3 regions of the Streptomyces sp. S4.7 genome follow, and region 3 is predicted to be linked to each of the others. Evidence: riboswitches for the same ligand, from Rfam matches in the RefSeq annotation. Region 3 holds a riboswitch; each other region holds the start of a gene.

The links. Region 3 has a riboswitch for cyclic di-AMP ahead of SSPS47_RS15300 (M23 family metallopeptidase). Riboswitches for the same ligand answer to the same signal wherever they lie in the genome.
Region 1: another riboswitch for cyclic di-AMP. It lies ahead of SSPS47_RS30135 (M23 family metallopeptidase); the one in region 3 lies ahead of SSPS47_RS15300 (M23 family metallopeptidase).
Region 2: another riboswitch for cyclic di-AMP. It lies ahead of SSPS47_RS26070 (M23 family metallopeptidase); the one in region 3 lies ahead of SSPS47_RS15300 (M23 family metallopeptidase).

What each region holds. Positions count from the first base shown of each region.
Region 1 is NZ_CP048397.1:6,794,445-6,799,394, reverse strand. Features, by position in the region: gene SSPS47_RS30145 (STM4011 family radical SAM protein) at 1-135, shown strand, start outside; gene SSPS47_RS30140 (SGNH/GDSL hydrolase family protein) at 157-984, opposite strand; gene SSPS47_RS30135 (M23 family metallopeptidase) at 1,152-2,078, opposite strand; cyclic di-AMP (ydaO/yuaA leader) riboswitch at 2,083-2,247, opposite strand; gene SSPS47_RS30130 (tyrosine-protein phosphatase) at 2,654-3,457, shown strand; gene SSPS47_RS35710 (DUF6126 family protein) at 3,483-3,680, opposite strand; gene SSPS47_RS30120 (XRE family transcriptional regulator) at 3,720-4,346, opposite strand; gene SSPS47_RS30115 (aspartate aminotransferase family protein) at 4,408-4,950, opposite strand, start outside.
Region 2 is NZ_CP048397.1:5,854,181-5,859,130, reverse strand. Features, by position in the region: gene SSPS47_RS26080 (bifunctional GNAT family N-acetyltransferase/acetate--CoA ligase family protein) at 1-1,388, opposite strand, end outside; gene SSPS47_RS26075 (HPr family phosphocarrier protein) at 1,542-1,823, shown strand; gene SSPS47_RS26070 (M23 family metallopeptidase) at 1,898-2,686, opposite strand; cyclic di-AMP (ydaO/yuaA leader) riboswitch at 2,699-2,865, opposite strand; gene SSPS47_RS26065 (pitrilysin family protein) at 3,080-4,447, opposite strand; gene SSPS47_RS26060 (pitrilysin family protein) at 4,465-4,950, opposite strand, start outside.
Region 3 is NZ_CP048397.1:3,481,992-3,486,941, forward strand. Features, by position in the region: gene trmB (tRNA (guanosine(46)-N7)-methyltransferase TrmB) at 1-314, shown strand, start outside; gene SSPS47_RS15295 (PrsW family intramembrane metalloprotease) at 481-1,743, shown strand; gene SSPS47_RS15300 (M23 family metallopeptidase) at 1,813-2,877, opposite strand; cyclic di-AMP (ydaO/yuaA leader) riboswitch at 2,889-3,044, opposite strand; partial or broken gene SSPS47_RS15305 (PP2C family protein-serine/threonine phosphatase) at 3,341-4,523, opposite strand; gene SSPS47_RS15310 (MerR family transcriptional regulator) at 4,878-4,950, opposite strand, start outside.

The DNA.
Region 1 (4,950 bases), 3.3 Mb from region 3:
CGCACGGCCCTGAAACCGCGGGCGTGCCCGCTGGCGGCCTGCGACTGCCACATCGGCTACGTCCATCTGGAGACACTGCCGCTGTACGACGTGTTCGCGGGCGGCGTCCTGGAACGGATACCGGCCGCGCGGTGACGCGTGGCTGGTGACGCGGTGTCAGTGACGCATCAGCGGCAGCAGGTCCGGGCGCTTGGCGACCGTGTGGTCGCCGGAGGACTCGCCGCGCAGGCGGCGGCCGATCCAGGGGACGAGGTATTCGCGCGCCCACTGCATGTCGTCGCGGCGCACCTCCAGCGTGCCGCGCGGGGGCAGCGGCGGCCACGGCTGGTCGGGGTCGGCCGGGACGTCGAGGCCGAGGACCTGGGCCGCGCGCAGGGCCACGCGGGTGTGGCCCTCCGGGGACAGGTGCAGCCGGTCGCCCTCCCAGGCGCGGCGGTCCTGGACGGACCGGAGGGACCACAGGTCCAGGACCGGGCATTCGTAGCGGTCGGCGATGGAGCGGACGTGCGCGGTGAACGTGGCTATCTTGCCGCGCAGATGGCGCAGCACCGGGACGCCGCGGGTGTCGAACCCGGTCGGGACCATGACCGTGCCGACCACGCTCGTCAGGTCCGCCAGCGCCCGTTCGAAGCGTTCGGCGACGTCGTCGGGGTCGCTGCCGGGCCGGATGATGTCGTTGCCGCCCGCGCAGAACGTCACCAGGTCCGGGGCGAGTTGCTTGGCGCGCGGGATCTGCTCGGCCACGATCTGGTCGAGCAGCCGTCCTCGTACGGCGAGATTGGCGTACCGGAACGACCCGTGGTCCGGGTCGTCGACGGCCGCCCCGTCGGGTGTCCGGTCGGCGAGCAGTACGGCGAGCCGGTCGGCCCAGCCGACAAAGACTCCGCCCGGACCGGGATCGCCGACGCCTTCGGTGAAACTGTCACCGATGGCGGCGTACGACCCGAAGGGACTTCTGGTTTCTCTTCTCGAATCGTCAGCCACAGCGGAACATCCTTCACCCGCGTATGTGGCCTACGCGACCGTAAGGAGGGGTTGACGCCGGTGAGAAACACCACCGGTCAAAATTAGTTCAAGCCGGAATAGGGGAATGGCCGTTGGCCGGCACCCGGGGTGCCGGCCAACGGCCATTTGCTGTGAGGTCGAACCGGTCAGATGGAAACGCCGTGCTCGCGCAGGTACGCCAGCGGGTCGACGTCCGATCCGTAACTCGGGCCGGTACGGATCTCGAAGTGCAGGTGCGGGCCGGTGGAGTTGCCGGTGGAACCGGAGAGACCGATCTGGTCGCCGCCGGCGACGGTCTGGCCCGCCGAGACGGCGAGCGAGGACAGGTGGGCGTACTGCGAGTACTGGCCGTCGTCGTGCTGGATGACGACCTCGTTGCCGTACGACCCGGACCAGCCGGCCGAGACGACGGTACCGGGGCCGACCGCCTTGACGGTGGTGCCCGAGGCAGCCGCGAAGTCCACACCGGTGTGGTAGCCGCTGGCCCAGCTGCCGCCCGCCGCGCGGTAGGCGGTGGTGGTGGTCGCGCCGTCGACGGGCGCGGTGTAGCCGGAGCCGCTGCTCTGCGCCGCCGGCTCGTTCGCCGAGGTGGTGTCGGCCTTCGGGGCGGGCTCGGCCGGGGCGGGCTTCGCGGGGGCGGGCTTCTTCGGGGTGGCCTCGGCCTTGCCCTCGGAGGACGCCTTGCTCTTCGCGCCGATGGTGAGCTTCAGACCCGGGTGGATCAGCGACGGGTCGTCGCCGACGGCCTCGCGGTTGTCCTTGTACAGCTTGTGCCAGCCGCCGCTGACCTTCTGCGTCGCGGCGACCTTGGCGAGGTAGTCGCCCGCCTTGACCGAGTACGTCTTCACGGTCTTGGCGGTGGCGGCCTGCTTGGCCGTCTGGGCGGTGGGAGCGGCGTGCGCGGCGGACACGGTGCGCTCCGGCGCCACGGACGGGGCGGCCTGCTCGGCGGCGTGCGCGCCGGTGGCACCGATGAGCGGAATTGCGATGGCGGCGCCACCCGTTCCGGCGGCGACGAATCCGCGGGTGATCGGGTTGGTCCTCGGACGGCGGTGCTTACCCTTTCCGGGCATGGCGGATTCCTCTCCGGCGCCTACGAGGTGAGCTGTCGGGTTCGGGCTGGAGATGCCCGGCCGCGCCGTGACGCGACTTCACCCCGAGCCGTCCGGAAGTCCGGACCGGCGTACTACCTGGGTCCCCCGCTCCTGCCACACGTGGATGATTGCTGGGTGGATGAGGATTCCGAACGGCGGCAGGATTCGGCGATCCGCTCGGATTGCGGTGACCGTAAGCCGGGTGGACCGACCCGTACAAGCCGTCGTATTCCCCGGGCAATCCGTCCGGGAATATCGGGCTCCGCGAGCGGTCACCCTGCGTGGATTACGGATCTTCGAATTCCCTGCGCCGCCCCAATTCCCCTTCCCGGCGCCGCCACACACCGTCACGGATATGATCTGGCTCACCAGCCGAGGACGATATGCCCCCATCTCGCCCGCGAACAGGGCACGTTGTGCGCAATAGCCCAATATGGACAGAAGCCGCAATCGTGAAGCGATTTCAGCGGGAGGGGATGTCGTAAAGTCGGAGCGCGACAGCGTCGGCGACGAGCGCCGGCGGCAGACGCGGAGGAGCTCACGTGACGCACGAGGTGCCGCAGCCGGTCCCGCCGACCGAGCCCGAACTGGCCGGTGTACGCAACTTCCGCGACGTGGGCGGTCTGCCGACCTCCGACGGACGGCGCGTACGGTACGGCCGGCTCTTCCGCAGCGGCCACCTCGCGCACGCCACGGCCGAGGACGCGGCGTTCCTGACGTCACTGGATCTGCATACGGTCTTCGACTTCCGCAACGCGGCCGATCAGAAGCTGGACGGCCTGGACGTCGAGCTCATCGGCGTACGCAATGTGAACATTCCGCTCACCGACCCGGCCGACGGGACCGAGTTCTGGAAGATGGTCCGCGACGGGGATCTGGACCAGCTCAGGTCGATCCTCGCCGACGGCAAGGGTGTGGCCCGGATGTCCGCTTCGTACCGTTCGATCATTCTGGACCGCACCGCCGAGCACCGGCGCGTGCTGCACGCCCTGGCCGAGGAGAGCCTGCCCGCCCTGATGCACTGCGCGGCGGGCAAGGACAGGGCCGGGCTCTCCATCGCCGTGTCGCTGCTCGCCGTGGGGGTGGAGCGGGAGGCGATCGAGGCGGACTATCTGAAGTCGAACGAGCCGCACCGCAGGTACCGGGTACGCCGCAGCGACACGACGCCCGGCGGCACTTCGCCGGAGGTGATGGAGCTGCTGGCGCCGCTCTTCGACGCGCGCGCCGAGTACCTCGAAACGGCCTTCACGACGATGGAGGAGACGTGGGGCAGCATCGACCGGTATCTCACGGACGGCCTGGGCCTGACGGACGCGACGCGCGAACGGCTGCGCGGCCGTCTGGTCGACGAGGGGTAGCTCGTCCGGGCCGCCCGGGACGCCCTCAGCGCCCCTGCGCGCCCGCCTCGAAGAGCAGGTAGAGGAAACCGGCCAGGACATGGCCGGCCACGAGGTAGGCGAACAGCCGGATGGCGAGGCCGCGCGGGAAGTTGCGCTCCTCGTCCATGACGGGCTTGACGGGAGTCTCGGCGGTCGCCTCCGGTTCGCGCGCGGCGGCGGGGTCCACGGGGTTGTCGGGCACGGTGGTGGCCTCTCTCATCTGGTCGGAACCGAGGGCGGATCAGCGGCGGTGGGCCCCGCCCGGCAGGCACAGCTCGGTGGTCGGGCTGATCAGCAGGGTGTGCACGAACAGCAGCTCGGCGCCGTCGGGGCCGACCGCCGCGAGACGGTGCGGTGTCATCGAGTCGAAGTGGGCGCTGTCGCCCGGGTCGAGCACATGGACGGCGTCGCCGAGGCCGAGCCGGAGCCGCCCCTGAAGGAGATGGATCCACTCCTCCCCCGGGTGGACGCGGACGAGGTCGCCCTGCGCCCCGTAGGGCACCGTCACCCGCAGCGGCTGCATCGCGCGGCCGGAGGAGCTGCCGGCCTGGCGGTAGATCCAGCCGTCGGCCTCCACCGGTTCCGCGCGTGCGGCGCGGATGACGGGATCGCGTTCGGGCGGTTCCTCGCCCAGCAGCTCGGAGACCGTCGTACCGTAGACGCGCGCGAGTCCGAGCAGCATCGGCAGTGAGGGCTGGCGGCGCCCGGTCTCCAGCCGGGAGAGATGGGCCGGGGAGAGCCCGGCCCGTGCGGCGGCGGCCTCCAGGGTGAGGCCACGGCCGCGGCGCAGCTCGCGCAGCTGTGGCGCGACGTCCGGCAGGGCCTCTGTCTCGGGGTCGTGCCCACTGGTGGCGGCTGGGGTGTCCATGCCTCCATTGCGCCAGCAATGTTCCTCTGAGGCAAATCTCTTGCCTCAGAGGCAAACGCGCTCAACGGTTGGCGATCGCCTGCTTCACGAGCGTCCTGCCGAAGTCCCACATCAGCCCGCCGCCCTTGTGTGCGTCGTCCATGACGGCCGTGAACGCCGTCACGAAGCGGTCGACCTCCCGCTCCCCGATGGTCAGCGGCGGAATCAGTTTGATCACTTCCAGCTCGTCCCCGGAGACCTGGGTGAGGATGCGGTGCTTCTGGAGGAGCGGCACCACGACCATCTGCGCGAAGAGACCCTTCCGGGCCGCCTGGAGCATCGTCCAGCGGCCGCGCAGTCCGATCGACGCCGGCCTCCCGAACTCGATACCGATCATCAGCCCCCGGCCGCGCACCTCGCTCAGGAACTCGTACCGGTCGACCAGCGCCGCCAGCCGCGACCGGAGCAGATCGCCGGTCGTCCTGGCGTTGGCGACGATCCGCTCGTCCTCGATCACCGACAGGACGGCGAGCCCCGCGGCCATCGCCTGCGCGTTGGACCCGAAGCTGGCCGAGTGGACCAGCACCCGGTCCATGGAGGAGTAGACCCGTCTGAAGATCCAGTT
Region 2 (4,950 bases), 2.4 Mb from region 3:
ACCGGCACCGCGTGCCCCGGCGGCGCGCTGCCGCTGTGGCGTGCGCCCTTGGCGACGACGACCGGCTTCGCGGCCCCGGTGCGCCTGGCGAGCCGGGTGAACTTCCGTGGGTTGCCGATCGATTCGAGGTAGAGGAGCACGACGTCGGTGTCCGGGTCGTCGTGCCAGTACTGGAGGAAGTCGTTGCCCGAGACGTCCGCGCGGTTGCCCGCCGAGATGAAGGTGGACACCCCCGCGCCGCGCCGGACCAGTCCGGCCAGGAGCGCGATACCGATCGCGCCCGACTGGGTGAAGAGACCGATCCGCCCCCGGCCGGGTGTCTCGGGGGCGAGCGAGGCGTTCAGCCGGACGGGCGGTCCGGTGTTGATGACGCCGAACGCGTTGGGGCCGATGACGCGCATCCCGTACGAACGTGCCTGTCGCACGAGTTCGCGCTGGCGCTCCCGCCCGGCCGGCCCGCTCTCCGCGTATCCGGCGGAGAGCACGACCAGGCCCTGGACGCCGTGTTCGCCGCAGTCGGCGACGGCTTCGGGCACCCGCTCGGCGGGGACGGCGACGACCGCGAGGTCGACGCGCTCGTCGATCTCCGCGAGGGAGCGCACGGCCGGGACGCCGTCGATCTCGGTGAGCTCCGGGGGCAGGGCCACGTTCACCGCGTACGTACGCCCCGTGAAACCCCCGTCGAGGAGATTGCGCAGCACGGCCCGCCCGACACCGCCCGCCGTGCGTCCGGCGCCGACGACGGCCACCGACGAGGGGCCGAGCAGCCTCTGTACGGAGCGTGCCTCGGCGCGCTGCTCGCGGCCGCGCTGGACGGCGAGGGACTCGGCGGTCGGTTCGAGGTCGAGGACCAGGCGGACGGCGCCGTCCTCGAAGTTGCGCCTCTGGGTGAACCCGGCGTCCCGGAACACCTTGATCATCTTGGTGTTCGCGGGCAGCACCTCCGCCGCGAAGCGCCTGATCCCGCGCTCGCGCGCCACCGCGGCGATGTGTTCGAGGAGCGCGGAGGCGATCCCGCGTCCCTGGTGCGCGTCCTGGACGAGGAAGGCGACCTCGGCCTCGTCGGCGGGCGCGGAGGCGGGCATGCCCCGGGCGTCGATCCGGTCGTAGCGGACGGTGGCGACGAACTCGCCGCCGACGGTCACCGCGAGTCCCACCCGGTCCACGTAGTCGTGGTGGGTGAAGCGGTACACGTCCTTGTCGGAGAGCCGGGGGTAGGGCGCGAAGAAGCGGTAGTACTTCGACTCGTCGGAGACCTGCTCGTAGAAGCTGACCAGCCGCTCGGCGTCGTCGGTCGTGATGGGCCTCACGCGCGCGGTGCCTCCGTCGCGCAGAACCACGTCTGCTTCCCAGTGATCGGGGTACGCGTGCTGTGACGGCGTCGTCATGGGACGAGCCTACGGCGCGCACACGGGTAGCGGCGGGTGCTGGGCCGGGGCAGTCTGGGGTCTGTCGACGGACCCCAGGGGTGCCTCGTCGGTCCGTCCGGAGCCGCGTGGCACACTGGTCTAGACAACAACTGTGACTTGAAGGGCAACACCATGGCTGAGCGTCGCGTCAACGTCGGCTGGGCCGAGGGCCTGCACGCCCGTCCCGCCTCCATCTTCGTCCGTGCCGCCACGGCCTCCGGCGTGCCGGTGACGATCGCCAAGGCCGACGGCAGCCCGGTCAACGCGGCGTCGATGCTCGCCGTGCTGGGGCTGGGCGCGCAGGGCGGCGACGAGATCGTCCTGGCCTCCGACGTGGACGGCGCGGACGTCGCGCTCGACCGGCTGGCGAAGCTGGTGGCCGAGGGCCTGGACGAGCTTCCCGAGACCGTCTGACCCGCGCCGCGTACGTACGAAACGGCGAAGGCCCCGGCAGGACGCCGGGGCCTTCGTGGTGTCTGGGTACCGGCTCAGACGCCGACGCCGTGCGAGCGCAGATACGCGACCGGGTCGATGTCGGTGCCGTACTCCTCGCTCGTCCGCGCCTCGAAGTGCAGGTGCGGTCCCGTGGAGTTGCCGGTCGAGCCCGAGAGGCCGACCGACGTGCCCGGGGAGACGCTCTGGCCGACGTTGACGGCGACCGAGGAGAGGTGTCCGTACTGGGTGTACGTGCCGTCGTTCATACGGATGACGACGTTGTTGCCGTACGCGCCGCCCCAGCCGGCCTCGACGACGGTGCCCGCGCCGACGGCCACGACCGAAGTGCCCGACGTGGCGCGGAAGTCGACGCCGCTGTGGCTGCCGGACGACCAGAGCGCGCCTCCGGTCCGGTAGCCGGTGGTGACGGAGGAGCCGGCGACGGGGAGCCGGTAGGCGTTCAGGCGCTCGCGCTCGGCGGCGCGTGCCGCGCGCTCCTCGGCCTCGCGGGCCTGCGCCTTGCGCTTCGCCTCGGCCTTGGCGCGAGCGGCGGCCTTGGCCTCCGCCTTCGCCTTCGCGGCCTTCCGGGCGGCCAGGCGCTGCGCGTCGGCCTGGGCGTCGATCTTCGCGGCGAGCGAGTCGTCGATGACGATGGCGCGGTCCGGGGCGGCCGGGGCCGCCTCCTGGGCGAGGGCCGCGCCCGCTTCGGCGGCGAGCGCCGGGGAGGCGAGGGTGCCGATGACACCGGCCGCGGTGAGAGTGGCGACTCCGGCGATGTTCGCGCTCCGGCGCGTCATTCGGCCCGGGGCACGGTGCTTCCCGGTGGCACGGGTGAACGCCATGAAGTGGCTGGTCCTTTCCTTCCTTCTCGCCTACCGGGTTAGCTGACGGGTTCGGAGCAGGAAGGTCTCCTACGGGCTCCTCCGCGGATCACGCGAAGGCCCCCGATTCACCCCAGGGACGCAAATGGGTCCCCGGCTCCCCAGGCTCGCGCCTGACGGGGACTCGGCGATGGCTGTCCGGTGCCGCGGATGCGGCGGGCTCTGGCGGACAGCCGGACCGACGCTAAAGGGGTCATCTTTCAATCACCAAACAGACAGGCCCTTTTGTAGCGCACGCCACAGGGCATTCAGGCAACCTCCTTATGAATGCGGACATAGCGGGAAACCCCGGCGACTGGTTCGTCACCGGGGTTCCCTTTGTGCGTATTGAGCCGCGTGGTTCGTGGGCCGGCCTCAGCCGGTGACGACCTTCACCTCGCCGATGCCGAGCCCCTCGACAGGCTCCCGGATCACCGAGGCGTCCCCGACGAGCACCGTGACCAGCCGGTCGCCCGGGAAGGCGCTGACGACGGCGGCCGTCGCCTCGACGGTGCCGGTCTCGGCCAGGCGTGCGTAGAGCCGCGCCTGGAAGTCGTCCGGGAGGTGCTGCTCGACCTGGTCGGCGAGCGTGTCGGCGACGGACGCGGCCGTCTCGTACTTCAGTGGCGCGACTCCGACCAGATTCTGCACGGCCGTCTCGCGCTCGGCGTCCGTCAGCCCTTCGGCCGCGAGCGTACGCAGCACCTTCCACAGATCGTCCAGCGCGGGGCCGGTCGACTCGGTGTCCACGGAGCCGCTGATGGCGAGCATGGAGGCGCCCGTACCGTCCGGGTCCGAGCGCAGCACCTGCGCGAAGGCCCGCACGCCGTAGGTGTAGCCCTTCTCCTCGCGCAGCACCCGGTCGAGCCGGGAGGTGAGCGTGCCACCCAGGCAGTACGTGCCGAGCACCTGGGCCGGCCAGACGCGGTCGTGCCGGTCGGGGCCGACCCGGCCGATCAGCAGCTGCGTCTGGACGGCTCCGGGCCGGTCCACGATCACCACGCGGCCGGTGTCGTCGGCGGTCACCGGCGGCACGGGGCGCGGCTCGGAGGTGTCGCCCGTCCAGTCGCCGAGCGTCTCGGCGAGCAGCGCCTCTACGTCGACGCCGGTGAGGTCGCCGACGATGACCGCGGTGGCGGTGGCGGGGCGCACGTGCGCTTCGTAGAAGGCGCGGACACCCTTCGCGTCGATGCGTCCGACGGTCTCCTCGGTGCCCTGGCGCGGGCGCGACATGCGCGAGGTGGCCGAAAACAGCTCCTTGGAGAGCTGCTTCGCCGCGCGGCGGGCCGGGTTGGCCTGCTCGTGCGGGATCTCGTCGAGCCGGTTGGTGACGAGCCGGCCGACCTCGCTCTCGGAGAACAGCGGGGCGCGCAGGGCGTCGGCGAGCAGGCCGAGCGCCTTGGGCAGCCGGGAGACCGGGACCTCCAGGGAGACCCGGACGCCGGGGTGGTCGGCGTGCGCGTCGAGCGTGGCGCCGCAGCGCTCCAGCTCGGCGGCGAACTCCTCGGCCGTGTGCTTGTCGGTGCCCTCGGACAGCGCGCGGGCCATGATCGTGGCGATGCCGTCGAGGCCCTCGGGCTCGGCCTCCAGCGGGGCGGCGAGGGAGATCTCGACGGCCACCACCTGCTGGCCGGGGCGGTGGCAGCGCAGCACCGTCAGTCCGTTGGGCAGGACACCGCGCTCGGGCGCGGGGAACGCCCAGGGCCTGGCCTCTCCGGCGGTCGGCTGCGGGTGGAACTCCATGGTCACGGCAGCGTCGGTCACTGGTCCGCCCCCTCGTGCTCGTCGGTGTCGGCAGCCGCGTCGTCGGCGTCGTCGTCGGGGGAGGTGGGCTCGTAGACGAGCACCGCCCTGTTGTCGGGGCGCAGCCGCGCCTCGGCGACGGCACGTACCTCTTCGGCCGTGACGTCCAGCACCCGCTGGACGGCGGTCAGCGCCAGCTGCGGGTCGCCGAACAGCACCGCGTACCTGCACAGTTCGTCGGCGCGGCCCGCGACCGTGCCGAGCCGGTCGAGCCACTCGCGCTCCAACTGGGCCTGGGCGCGCTCCATTTCCTCGGCCGTGGGGCCTTCGGCCGCGAACCGGGCCAGCTCCTCGTCGACAGCGGCCTCGATCTGCGGAACCTCGACGCCGCCGGAGGTCTTCACGTCCAGCCAGCCGAGCGAGGGCGCGCCCGCCAGCCGCAGCAGTCCGAATCCGGCGGTGACGGCCGTACGGTCGCGGCGTACCAGGCGGTTGTGCAGCCG
Region 3 (4,950 bases):
TCCCCGATCCATGGCCCAAGAAGCGCCACCACAAGCGGCGGCTGATCCAGCCCGAGTTCCTCGACCTGGTGGCGCCCCGGCTGAAGCCGGGCGCCGTACTGCACTGCGCGACCGACTGGGAGCCGTACGCCGAGCAGATGCTCGACGTTTTGACCGCGCACCCCGCCTACGAGAACACCTCCCCCGACACCGGTTACGCGCCGCGGCCCGGCTTCCGGCCGCTCACCCGGTTCGAGGGCCAGGGCCTGGAGAAGGGGCACGCCGTACGCGACCTGCTCTTCCGCCGGGTCGCGGACGGCGCGGCGGCGGCGTAGCGCCGCGCCGGAGCGGGCCGGGACGAGCCGGGCGCCGTCGCGGGTTGTCGGTGCCCCTCGCTAGGGTCAGCAGGTGTCCGAACCGTTCCGATCGTCCCCGCCCACGACCGCGCCCCCGCCTACGCACCCGTCCGTCCCCGCGTACGAGCAGCAGCGGCTCGGTGACATGTGGGCCGCCGTGCCGGAGCGTTCCCGCTGGCGCTACCGGCCGCACCGCTCCCTCTGGCGCCACCCTGCGGTCCGCGCGGGCGCGGTGGTCATCCTGCTCGCCCTGTGCGGTCTGCTGATCCTGTCGCTCGTACGGGAACAGACCGGCACCCAGGGCTTCCTGGTCGGTCTCGGTCTGGCGATCCTGCCCGTGCCGCTGCTGATGGCGGCCTTCCGCTGGCTGGACCGGGTGGAACCGGGCCCCTGGCGCAATCTGCTCTTCTCCTTCGCCTGGGGCGCCTGCGCCGCGGCCCTCGTGGCGATAACGGCGAACTCCTTCGCGACCCAGTGGATAGCCACCGCCACCGCCGATCCCAGCGGCGCGGAGTCCCTGGGCGCCACCGTGGTCGCGCCGATCGTCGAGGAGAGCGCGAAGGCCGGCGCGATCCTGCTGATCTTCCTCTTCCGCCGGCAGTCCTTCACCGGTCTGGTCGACGGGGTCGTCGTCGCGGGCTTCACCGCGACCGGTTTCGCCTTCACCGAGAACATCCTCTATCTCGGCAGCGCCTTCGGCGAGGACCAGCAGATCGGCAACTCGGGCCTGGCGTCCGTGACCGCGGCGACCTTCTTCGTGCGGGTCGTGATGTCGCCGTTCGCGCATCCGCTCTTCACGGTCCTGACGGGCATCGGCTTCGGTATCGCCGCGCTCGCCACGCGCCGCCAGCGCGTGCGCCAGTGGCTGATGCCGGTGCTCGGCCTCGTGCTGGCCATGGGCACCCACGCGCTGTGGAACGGCTCGTCGTCGCTGTTCGGCCCCTACGGCTTCTACGCGGTGTACGCGGCCTTCATGGTGCCCGCGTTCGCCCTGCTGACCTGGCTGGCGATATGGAGCAGGCAACGCGAACTGCGCACGGTCTCCGCCGAGTTGCCCGCGTACGCGGCGGCCGGCTGGCTCGCCGAGACCGAGCCGCTGGCCCTGTCCTCGATGCGGGCGCGCTCGATGGCGCGCACTGTCGCCGGACGGGACTACGGGCCCGCCGCGGCCCGCACGGTCGGCGAGTACGAGGCGTTCGCGACCTCGCTGGCGTTCCTGCGCCACCGGGCGGGGCGCGGCAGGGCCGGCCCGGACTACGTCGAGCGCGAGCAGGAACTGCTGCACCACCTGTGGCAGCGCCGGGAAATAGCGTCGCCCGCGCTGGCGTACGCGGCGCGGGCGACGGGGCGGGTGTGGACGCCGCCGCCGTACATCGACTACGGCGGCTACAACCCGTACCGGAGCTGAGTCCCGCTCCCTCGGACGAGCGGATCGGGCCGGGCCGGGCCGGATCATCCGGCCCCGGTCAGGGGCCGGTCAGGGGGTGAGGCCCTTGCTGCGCAGCCAGCTCAGCGGGTCGATCCCGCTGCCGCCCGCGGTGTGCACCTCCAGGTGCAGGTGCGGACCGGTGACGTTGCCGGTGGCTCCCACGCGTCCGATGGTCTCGCCGGTGGTGACCTTCTGGCCGGCGCCGACCGTCATCGAGGACAGGTGGGCGTACCAGATCTCCGTACCGTCTTCGAGCTCCAGCACGACGCGGTAGCCGTACGACCCGGACCAGCCGGCCGACTTGACGGTCCCGCTGTGGACGGCCTTGGTGGGCGTGCCGGTGGGGGCCGCGAAGTCCAGGCCGGTGTGCTGGCCGGAGGACCACATGGAGCCGGTCTGGCCGTAGGTGGAGGTGAGCGTGTACGAGGAGGTGGGCAGCGAGAAGCTGGCGGCCAGCTTCTCCAGGCGCTCCTTCTCCGCCCTGGCCTCCGCGGCCTCCTTGGCCTTGCGCTTCGCCTCGGCGGCCTTCTCCTCCGCGTCGGTCTGCTGCTTCTTCGCCTCGGCCGCGGCCTTCTCGGCGGCGGCCGTCTCGGCGCTCGCCTTCTGGGCGGCGTCCGCCTCGGCCTGCTGCTGCTCCGCCTGCTGGAGGATGCGGGCGCGCAGCGCCTCGCCGGAGTCGGTGGTGCCCTGCTGGGCGTCCGCGGCGGTGAGGGCCGCCGTGGTGAGCGGGGAGGGCGTCTCGTCGTTCTTCTTGTCGCCGTCGGACATGAAAGACCCGACGCCGGGAAGAGACTTGGCGTCGGGGAAACTGTCCGAGATCGCGTCGGGAAGTGATATCGAGACCGCGGGCTTGTCCTGGGCGGAGGCGATGCCTCCGGCGCCGACCGCGGCGATGACGCCTACTCCGAGGACCGTGGAGCTGCGGGCGAGAGCGTTGCGCTGCTTGGCGACACGGTGCTTGCCGCGTACGGGACGGATGGAGTCCGCGGTGGGATTCCACTCCTCCCAGTCCCTGCTCGCCTCGCCGTTGCTGTGATCGGTGCCGGTGAGCCGGCTGCCGGGGCCGAAATGGGCCGGGGCTGAGGCTTCGGGGGCAGGCCTGTTGGACGCCACTCGGGCGCTCTCCTTTCCTTCCTTCTCGCCTACCGGGTTAGCTGACGGGTTCGGAGCAGGAAGGTCTCCTACGAGCGTTCCTGGCCGCACGAAGCGAACAAGAGGCGCCCGATTCACCCCAATTGGTGGTTCCCCGGTTTCCTTGCGGAATTCGGCGCGTGCGCACGGTGCCGTCTCTTTCGACGGCTGGGACAACCGCGCTGCGTTATCGAACGTTAATAGACGACCGGGGCTTATTCCAAGCTGTTCCGGGTGATCGTTAGCGATGACGGCCGGGATCAATCGGGCCACAAGCGGGCACAATCGGGCGAGTTGATCGACTCTCGGGCCGTGTGCGATCACACACTCGAACTGACGGTGCGTCAAATGTTATGCGGAGTGGTGCGCCTCAACTACGCAGCGTGCCGGGCGAGATGACGGCACGGCCCGACGAACGGCGGCGCGGGAGGCGCGACAGGCCGTCTCACGGCACGACGGGCATCGTCCTGCGCCGCTCCGGCTGCCCCGCGGTGGGCCGGCTGACGGCCAGCAGCGCCATGTCGTCCGTACTGCCACCACCGGTGTGCAGCCGTACGTCACCGACGATCGCCTCCAGCAGCTCGTCGGGGCCGGGGAAGATCCGTCCCGCCAGCCGTTCGCGCGGGTTGTAGAAGACACCCGCCGCGTTGCGCGCCTCGGTGAGACCGTCCGTGTAGAGCAGGAGCGTCGACCCGGACCCGTACGGGACCTCGTCCGGCCCGGTCCGGCCACGCCCCCAGCTCGCCCATCCCGAGCGGCAGCGCCGGGTCGGACGGGGCCAGCACCGTCAAGGCCCCGTCGGCGGCGAGCACCAGCGGCTCCGGGTGTCCGCGGTTGACCACCCGCACCATGCCCTCGACGTGCGGGATCTCCGCCAGTACGGCGGTGGTGAAGCCCTCGAACAGATCGATCCCGCCGCGCCGGGTGCCTTCGCGCGCCAGCGCCCGCTCCAGCCGCTGCGCGACCCCTTCGAGCGAGCTCTCCTGCTCGGCGGCCTCACGGAAGGCGCCGATGACGACGGCCACGGTCTCGACGGCGCCCATGCCCTTGCCGCGCACGTCACCGACCACCAGCCGTACCCCGTACGCCGTGTCCTGGACGGCGAACAGGTCGCCGCCGATGAACGCGCCCTCCTCGGCCGCCTCGTAACGCGCGGCGATGTGCAGCCCGCCTATCCGGGCCGCGGGTGTGGGCAGCACGGCGCGCTGCGCCGCCTCGGCGATCACCCGCGCCGAGGCGAGCCGTTCGCCGCTGCGGCGTACGACAGCGTTGATGGCCAGCGCGAGGACCGAGACGGTGAAGACGGTCAGCGATTCGGTGATCGTCTCGATCCCGCCCGCCGTGCCGTTGCAGAAGTGCAGCCCGAGGATGGCGGCGACCGACACGATGCCGACGGCCAGGGTGCGCGCGAACGAGAAGAAGGGCGCGGCGACCAGCGGCGCCGCCGCGAAGAGCGGGAAAGCGGTGCTCGAGTCGGGCGTCGCCTCGTCCAGGACGATCGCCACCACGATGATCAGGGCGGGCAGGATCTCCACGAACGGATGCGGCGAGCGGGCCGCGTGCCGGCCGCGCCGCCGGCCTCCCGGCCGGAGGTCCTCGGGACCGAAGCCGGGAGGGTGCTTGTCCATGGCGCGCGAGGTGTTCCAGGTGGGGTCCTGTGGGGGCATGTCCGCCTCGCGGAATCCGGCGTCGGAGCGCCGGGAGCCACGCCGGATCCCGCGCTCGACGCGGTCCCTGAGGCTGCGGAGTCTGTTCCCCGCGGGGATACGGCGACGGCGGGCGGCACCCTCGGGGGAACGGTCGTCGCTCCCGCCGCCCGCCGTCTCCGTTCTCCCTCAGGTGCCCCACTCTCCTGCCCGGTCAGTCGACGGCCGCGCACAGTACCGCGCACTTCCCAGGCTCACTCTTTCCGCGCCCGGCGGCTACCCGGCCATCGACCGACTGGGCTATGAACGGCCTCCCCCGGCCCCCGGGGAGGCCGTTCAGTCGGTGAGATGGCGCTCGGCGTACACCTTCATCGCGTCCCGTACGAGCACGGCCGCGCCCTCCTCGTAC